Regions from separate parts of the Pseudoalteromonas sp. SR43-7 genome, predicted to be linked through region 2. Evidence: predicted binding sites of a transcription regulator. Region 2 holds the regulator's gene; the other holds the start of a gene.
What was found. Region 2 encodes NrdR, which represses ribonucleotide reductase genes. Its sites were predicted from a motif close to AAACACNANATNTNGTGTTT; they were not measured.
Positions count from the first base shown of each region.

Region 1: nrdA (class 1a ribonucleoside-diphosphate reductase subunit alpha) is a predicted target of NrdR. The motif match lies at 1,445-1,464, and genes of this name have one in related genera.

Region 1 is NZ_JACJDY010000021.1:9,214-13,672, forward strand. It holds gene nrdA (class 1a ribonucleoside-diphosphate reductase subunit alpha) at 1-1,325, opposite strand, end outside; gene H5087_RS15310 (HAD family hydrolase) at 1,734-2,414, opposite strand; gene ubiG (bifunctional 2-polyprenyl-6-hydroxyphenol methylase/3-demethylubiquinol 3-O-methyltransferase UbiG) at 2,414-3,124, opposite strand; gene gyrA (DNA topoisomerase (ATP-hydrolyzing) subunit A) at 3,301-4,459, shown strand, end outside.
Region 2 is NZ_JACJDY010000025.1:9,003-13,461, forward strand. It holds gene ribBA (bifunctional 3,4-dihydroxy-2-butanone-4-phosphate synthase/GTP cyclohydrolase II) at 1-179, opposite strand, end outside; gene H5087_RS16750 (riboflavin synthase) at 209-862, opposite strand; gene ribD (bifunctional diaminohydroxyphosphoribosylaminopyrimidine deaminase/5-amino-6-(5-phosphoribosylamino)uracil reductase RibD) at 879-2,012, opposite strand; gene nrdR (transcriptional regulator NrdR) at 2,179-2,628, opposite strand; gene glyA (serine hydroxymethyltransferase) at 2,733-3,989, opposite strand; gene thrC (threonine synthase) at 4,261-4,459, opposite strand, start outside.

The DNA.
Region 1 (4,459 bases), on a different contig from region 2:
ATTTCTAAACATAAGTTAGATTGGCGAATTGGCGCAACTTTAGAAATAAATGGGCTGTGTGTATTACAGTGATCCACATTTTGTAAATAAATACGACCAGTACTTGCACGCTCTTGTGCAAACATAGAGAAAAGCTCAATGGCTTTAATGCGTTTTTTACGAATAGACTCGTCTTGTTCGTATTTAACGTAAAGTGCGTCAAACTCAGCTTGGTCTTCAAAAAATGCATCATAAAGGCCAGGCACATCTGATGGGCTAAATAATGTAATGTAGTCATCTTTAATTAAACGAGAGTACATTAGTTTATTAAACTGTACGCCGTAATCAAGGTGACGAACGCGGTTGTCGTCTACACCACGGTTATTTTTAAGTACAAGTAGGTTCTCTACTTCTAAATGCCAAAGCGGGTAGAATAATGTTGCTGCGCCGCCACGTACACCACCTTGTGAACAACTTTTAACCGCTGTTTGAAAGTGCTTATAAAAAGGGATACAACCTGTGTGATACGCTTCGCCGTTACGAATATGGCTACCTAGCGCACGAATTCGACCTGCATTAATACCAATTCCCGCACGTTGTGAAACGTATTTAACAATAGCTGACGACGTTGCATTGATTGAATCAAGGCTGTCGCCACATTCAATCAATACACACGAGCTAAACTGGCGAGTAGGCGTACGTACACCCGACATAATTGGCGTTGGTAGAGATATTTTAAATAAAGATACTGCATCGTAAAAACGTTTAATGTAATCAGTACGTGTTTCACGTGGGTAATCTGAAAATAAGCTTGCCGCAACTAAAATATATAAAAACTGTGCACTTTCGTATATTTCACCCGATACACGGTTTTGAACGAGGTACTTACCTTCAAGTTGCTTTACAGCAGCGTAGCTAAAGTTAAGATCGCGAGAATGATCAAGGTATGCATCAAGCTCATCTAACTCTTGCTCTGTGTAATCTACTAGTAAATGAGCATCGTAGCGTTTATCGCCAACCATTTTTGTTACGTGGTCAAATAAACGTGGTGGCTCAAATTGACCGTACGCTTTTTTACGTAAATGGAATACAGCTAAACGTGCAGCTAAGTATTGGTAATCAGGCGATTCTTTTGAAATCTGATCCGCTGCTGCTTTAATGATGGTTTCGTGAATGTCTTTAGTACGAATACCGTCGTAAAACTGAATGTGCGACTTTAATTCAACTTGCGAAACCGAAACGTTGTTTAAACCTTCGGCGGCCCACTCAATAACGCGATGGATCTTATCCAGATCAAGAGGCTCTTTACGCCCGTCACGTTTGCTTACAGATAACTGTTGGTTCATTTGCCTGTATTCCTTGGGAATTATGTATTTTGACCAATGCTTTATACCTCGCTGGGGCAAGGTATATACTCATTTATTATAAGTTTCGCCATATTTGCGAATTTAATTGAATAACATTTGGCCACAATATCTGGTGTTGTTCAATTTAGAGATCACAAGATAGTGTGGTCTGAGTTGTTTTGCAAGGGACATAATTGCCCCTATTTGTGGATAACTTCGGGATAACGTATTTGTGTTAGTAGATACTCACCTTCGAACAATCATTTAAGTTGAAATATGCAAAAATCAACTAATGATCTGCTAAATTTACGCATTTTAAAAATAAATTTTGACTGCTTTTTTTATCAGCAAGCTTTGTGTGAAAACTAACACAATCACAATATATAGTGTTTATTAATTAACATGGCACTATATATGGTTAAAACCATCAATTGGGCTTTGCCAGTTAAAATCAGCATTCCAGCTGTTGGCTTCATCAATACTTGGTATGTAACCCCAAAGTGCCGTTGCTGTGCGCATACCTGCGGCTTTGCCTGCTTGTATGTCTCGCTGTGCATCACCAATGTACAAACAGCGTTTTGGTTGCACTCCCATAAGCTTTGCACAGTGTAGCAGCGGTAAAGGGGATGGCTTAGCTTCAGCTAAGGTGTCGCCACTTATTACTACACTGGCATTTTTCAATGCGGGAATTGCTGCCACTAAAGGATCAGTTAAAAACCCTGGTTTGTTAGTCATGATCCCCCATTTGATCTTTTTCTGATCAAGGGCAATAAGCAACGATTCAACACCGCTGAAGCAATGTGTGTGATTTGCTATGTTTGCAGCGTATTCGTCAACTAATTGCTTAATAAGCTCGCTTTGAGGTTGTGTGTCCCATAACTCTTTAAAACCAGCCTCTAATAATGCGCCTGCGCCGTTAGATGCCGCAGGACGGTATACATCACTACTAACAGGCTCTATTTTATTATTAATGAGAACTGCATTTAAAGCCGCACCTAAATCTTCAGCGGTGTCGAGTAGAGTGCCGTCTAAATCAAATAAAAATGCATCGTACTCAATAAGGGGGAGGGGGGCTTGAGAGTTAGCCATTAAGCTAACTTCTCGAAGTACAGTATGTAATTTACGCTAACGTCACTATTGAGCGTATATTGCTTTGATAGTGGGTTATAAGAAAGGCCTGTACTTGCACGAACTTTTAAACCCGCTTGCTCTGCCCATGTAATAAGCTGTGCAGGTTTTATAAACTTTTTATGGTCGTGTGTACCTTCAGGCACCATTTTTAAAAGCTTTTCAGCACCAACAATAGCGTATAAATATGCTTTAGGTGTTTTGTTCAGGGTTGAAAAAAACACGTCTGCGCCTGGTTTGGCAAGTGCAGCTACGGCATGAATGATAGATGCTGGGTCGGGAACGTGCTCAAGCATTTCCATACAGGTTATTACATCAAAGCGCTCTGGGTGTTGCGATGCAAACTCTTCTGCTGGCACTTTTATGTAATCTACATTTACGCCAGTTTCTAAACTGTGCAACTTAGCAACAGTTAAAGGCTCTTGCCCCATATCGATGCCAGTTACTTTTGCGCCCATGCGCGCCATGCTTTGGCTTAAAATACCGCCACCACAGCCAACATCGAGTGTTTCTTTATCGAATAAGCCTTGCGTTTTGTTTGCTATAAAGTCTAAACGTAACGGGTTAATTTCGTGAAGAGGTTTGAATTCTCCGTCTAGGTCCCACCAACGCTCGGCGATGGCTTCAAATTTTGCTATTTCTGCGTGATCTACATTTTGATGTTCGGTCATAAAATACTTCCTCGTCAATCTGAGGCCATTATATAGGGCTAAATTGATAAATCGCAAAGTTTTGCGCCTGTAAATTAAAATTAATTGTGATAGCATGGCTGTTAGAAATAATAACAATACTCTTAATACCCAATACCGGGTTGTTGAGAGCTGATACTGAAGGAATGTGATATCAAATGACTGATCTCGCCAATGAAATTCTGCCAGTCAATATTGAAGACGAGTTAAAAAACTCCTACTTAGATTACGCAATGAGCGTAATTGTAGGACGTGCATTACCAGACGTACGTGACGGCTTAAAACCTGTTCATCGCCGCGTTTTGTTTGCAATGAACGAGCTTAGTAATGACTGGAACAAGCCTTACAAAAAATCGGCCCGTGTGGTCGGTGACGTAATCGGTAAATACCACCCACACGGCGACAGTGCAGTTTATGACACGATAGTTCGTATGGCTCAGCCATTCTCACTGCGTTATATGCTAGTAGATGGCCAAGGTAACTTCGGTTCGGTTGATGGTGATTCAGCAGCGGCAATGCGTTATACAGAAGTACGTATGGCTAAAATGTCGCATGAGTTATTAGCCGATCTTGAAAAAGAAACGGTTGATTTCGTTCCTAACTACGATGGCACTGAGTTCATCCCTGATGTTTTACCAACGAAAGTTCCTAATTTATTAGTGAATGGTTCGTCAGGTATTGCAGTAGGTATGGCTACAAATATACCACCACATAACTTAACTGAAGTTGTAAATGGTTGTTTGGCACTTATTCAAAATCCAGATTTAACTATTTTAGAGTTAATGGATTATATTCCTGGTCCTGATTTCCCAACGGCTGCAATTATCAACGGTAAGAAGGGTATTGAACAAGCCTACTTAACTGGCCGTGGTAAAGTGTACATGCGTGCACGCGCCGACATCGAAACCGATGAAAAAACAGGCCGTGAAACAATCATCGTTCACGAAATTCCTTATCAAGTTAATAAAGCTCGTTTAATTGAAAAAATTGCTGAGCTGGTTAAAGATAAGAAAATTGAAGGTATTAGTGCGCTACGTGATGAATCAGATAAAGACGGTATGCGTATCGTTATTGAAATCAAACGTGGTGACGTAGGCGAAGTTATTTTAAACAACTTGTATTCACAAACTCAGTTACAAACTGTGTTTGGTATGAATATGGTTGCTTTAATTAATAACCAACCTAAATGTTTCAATTTAAAAGAAATGTTAGAAGAGTTTATTATTCACCGTCGTGAAGTAGTAACTCGTCGTACAGTATTTGATTTACGTAAAGCCCGTGACCGTGCACACACGCTTGAAGGCTTAGCGATTGCGC
Region 2 (4,459 bases):
ATGGTTAAACAAATTAAACCACGGCCATGGGTAGCCATGAAATTAATCGCTTCTGCGCTAATATGCTCAGCTGCTATTATTAAATCGCCTTCATTTTCTCTATCTTCATCATCCATTAAAATAACCATTTTACCGGCTTTAATATCGTCGATGATTTCTTGCGCGCTGTGTAAATTCATAAATTTGCTCGTGTAAGTTGTCAGTTTCGTTATTTAATAAAACCCGCTTTAGCGAGTAAGCTCATCGAAATATCAGAGCCCGTTGGTTGCTCTGCACCCTTTATAAGGCGCTCTAAATAACGTGCAATTTGATCGACTTCTAAATTAACTTGAGTACCTACTTTAAAATGAGCAATTGTGGTTTGCTCACTCGTGTGTGGGACAATTGTTAATTTGAATTTATTACCCTCTACAGCGTTTACTGTCAGGCTTATACCATCAATACATACCGAACCTTTGTACGGAATGTATTTCATTAAATTTTCGTCAGTTGTAAGCCAATATTCTGTTGCTCTGGCGTTTGCTGTAATACTTGTAATCGTTGCGATACCATCAACATGGCCAGATACTAAATGACCGCCTAAACGAGAAACAGGTTGCATGGCTTTTTCAAGATTTACCGTTTGTCCTAAAGCATAGTGAGCAAAACCGGTCAAACTAATCGTCTCATTAGATAAATCCGCACTAAAACCATCAATATGTTTATCAACTACAGTTAAGCAAACACCATTAGTTGCAATGCTGTCACCTAACTTTACGTCTGTCATATCAAGATCAGCACTTTGGATACGAATGGCTAAGTCGCCTTGTTTTTTTTGTAATAAAGCAATTTTGCCTGTGGCTTCTATTATCCCAGTAAACATAGCACTACTCTTTTTATTAAGTGATTTTAATGAGTTTTGACGCGGTGATACGTAAATCGTCACCAATGCGCGCACATTCATTAAATGTTAAATCAACGGTGTTTTGCATACTCGTCAATTCAGGAAAATTAACTAAACTTTTTGCATCATGGCCCATTAGTTTAGGCGCTAAATAAAAAACAAACTCGTCAACTAAATTAAGCTCTGTCATTTTACCAGCAAGTGTTGCGCCAGCTTCAAGCCAAACATTATTAAACTGCAGTTGCCCAAGTTTTTCTAAAACGGCTTGTAAATCAACTTTACCGTTACTTTCACTGACTTCAATATGCTTTACAAAATGCGGCCATTGCAATGATTTATCAACCTTAGTCGTAAATATTATTACATCACTTTGGATTTCAAATAAAGCAAGGTCAGGTGTTAAACGGTTTTGAGAGTCAATTATAACACGCACGGGCTGGCGAAGCGGCAAATCAGTAGGCAGTGTGCAAGGCAGCTCACTTAGTCGCACATTAAGTTTAGCATCATCGACTAACACTGTATCGGCACCGGTTAAAATAGCGCAGCTTTTCGCTCGGTATAATTGTACGTCTTGTCGAGCAGCAGAGCTTGTGATCCACTTACTTTGCCCATTTTTAAGCGCTGTTTTACCATCAATACTCGCTGCCATTTTGCAAATCACATAAGGTAGGCCTTGCTCCATACGCTTAAAAAAGCCAACGTTAAGTGCGCGAGCTTGTGATCCGAGTAACCCGTAAGCAACGTCAATACCCGCGTCGCTCAGTATTTTAAGGCCTTTACCAGCAACTTGTGGATTTGTATCAACCATAGCAGCAATTACTTTTACCACACCGGCAGCTTTTAAGCCTTCGGCGCACGGTGGCGTACGGCCATAATGACTACACGGTTCAAGCGTTACATAAGCCGTTGCACCTTGTGCATTTTTTCCAGCGACAGCCAGTGCATTTACTTCAGCATGGCCTTGACCTGCTAATTGATGAAAACCCTCACCAATTATTTGATTATTTTTAACTAATACACAGCCAACATTAGGGTTAGGTGTGGTAGTAAATCGCCCTTTTTTGGCAAGTTCTATGGCGCGTGCCATATACATTTCATCATGTTCGGTAAAAGTAGTTTGGTTAAGCATTTATTATACCAATTGCGTTAAATAAGTGGTCCATTATAGCGCTAAGAAGATAGCGCAATAACAAGGCGAAAATTATGACATATAGTTGTTCTATATGAATAATTTTTAACGCAGTGAGTGCGCTATTTAATGCGATATAATGATCATATTTTTAATAAAATTGGTATTACTCCCCTAAACGGGCAATTTCTTCGCCAAATTCGCGTATATCTTCAAACGATCGATAAACAGAGGCAAATCTTACGTACGCTACTTTATCGAGCTTTTTGAGGGCTTCCATAATGCACTCACCCACCAAATGGCTTGAAATTTCTCGCTCACCCGTTGCGCGTAGTTGTGATTTTATTATATTCACCACTTCATCTACTTGCTCTGTGCTCACTGGACGTTTTTCGAGTGCGCGATTTAAGCCATTTAATAATTTATCTTCGTTAAATGGTTCGCGGCTGCCGTCTTGTTTAATAACACGAGGCATAACCAGTTCAGCGCCTTCAAATGTAGTAAAGCGCTCGTGGCAGTCGTTGCACTCACGGCGCCTGCGAACTTGGTGGCCTCCGCCGACTAGGCGAGAATCAATAACTTTAGTATCTTTTGCGGTACAAAATGGGCAATGCATAGCTCGGTACTTCCGTTTTAAAACAAAAAAGACCGCTAAATAGCGGCCTTTTATCTTAGCAAAAAACTAAACAGTTGTGATCTAAATTACTGTTGCTTATAAAATTAAGCGTAAACAGGTAATTTTGCACAAATTGCTTTAACTTTTTCTTTAACTTGCGCCTGTACAGATTCATCAGTGATGTTATCTAGTACGTCACAAATCCAGCCAGCAAGCTCTTTTGATTCTTCTTCTTTGAAACCACGACGAGTGATTGCAGGAGAACCAATACGCAAACCAGATGTTACAAATGGTGAGCGTGGATCGTTTGGCACTGAGTTTTTATTAACTGTGATGTTAGCGTTACCAAGGGCTGCGTCTGCATCTTTACCAGTAATATCTTTATCGATTAGATCGAGTAGGAATAAGTGGTTTTCAGTTTTGTCAGATACGATTTTGTAGCCGCGCTCTTGCATTACAGCAACCATTGCTTTTGCGTTTTTAACAACTTGTGTTTGGTATACTTTAAATTCTGGTTGAAGCGCTTCTTTAAATGCCACTGCTTTTGCTGCAATAACATGACATAAAGGACCACCTTGGCCACCAGGGAAAACTGCGCTGTTAAGCTTTTTGTAGATAGCTTCGTCGCCACATGCAGAGATAATTAAACCACCACGAGGACCAGCAAGTGTTTTATGAGTAGTTGTAGTTACAACATGTGCATGAGGAACTGGGCTTGGGTAAACGCCTGCCGCAATTAAACCTGCAACGTGAGCCATATCAACAAACAGGTAAGCACCTACTTTGTCAGCAATTTCACGGAATTTAGCCCAATCAACAATACCTGAGTACGCTGAGAAACCACCAATAATCATTTTTGGTTTATGCTCAAGTGCTAGTGCTTCAACCTGTGCGTAATCAATTTCGCCCGTTGTTTCATCTAGTCCGTATTGAATTGCATTGTAAAGCTTACCAGAGAAGCTTACGTGTGATCCGTGAGTTAAGTGACCACCATGAGCTAAGCTCATACCAAGTACAGTGTCGCCTGCTTCTAATAGCGCTAGAAAAACAGCAGCATTAGCTTGCGAACCAGCATGTGGTTGTACGTTTGCGTAGTCAGAACCAAATAACTCGTTAGCACGGTCAATTGCTAATTGCTCAACAACATCAACGTGCTCACAACCGCCATAATAACGTTTGCCAGGGTAACCTTCTGCGTATTTATTTGTAAGCTGTGAACCCTGCGCTTCTAGTACGCGTGGGCTACAGTAGTTTTCTGAAGCGATTAGTTCAATGTGCTCTTCTTGGCGAGCAGTTTCTTTGTTTATCGCGTCAAATAACTCTGGATCAAAATCCGAAATATTCATGCTACGTTCTAACATTGGGGTCTCCTAGGGCAACGTGTATGGTGTTTTTTAGAGGCTTTATTGTACGCTTTAAACGACTCTTTGCCTACGCTCTTAAGTTGAGGATATTTAAACAGGGATTGAAACTATTTCACAGACTTTTTAAGATGATATTTTCTTATAAAACCATAACGATTTTAAATGAATGCTATTTCCTACATTTAATTAGTAAATGCAATTCACTAGCTTTAATAGCCTAAAGTTATAAAAAAAGGCGGCTTAACCACCTTTTTTTCAATTAATTAACTTAGCCAAGTTTAGCAAGTATTTCTCTACGTAATGCGTCGTAATCGGCCTTTATATCGCTTGCTAGGCATGGTTTTGCTAGTGCGTCGCTAAGTGGTTTTGGCATACCTAATTCAATATTTAAAATACCCTCTACGCTTTCTTTAAACTTAGCAGGGTGAGCGGTGGCTAAAAAGATACCCGCGGCCCCTGGCGCTCGA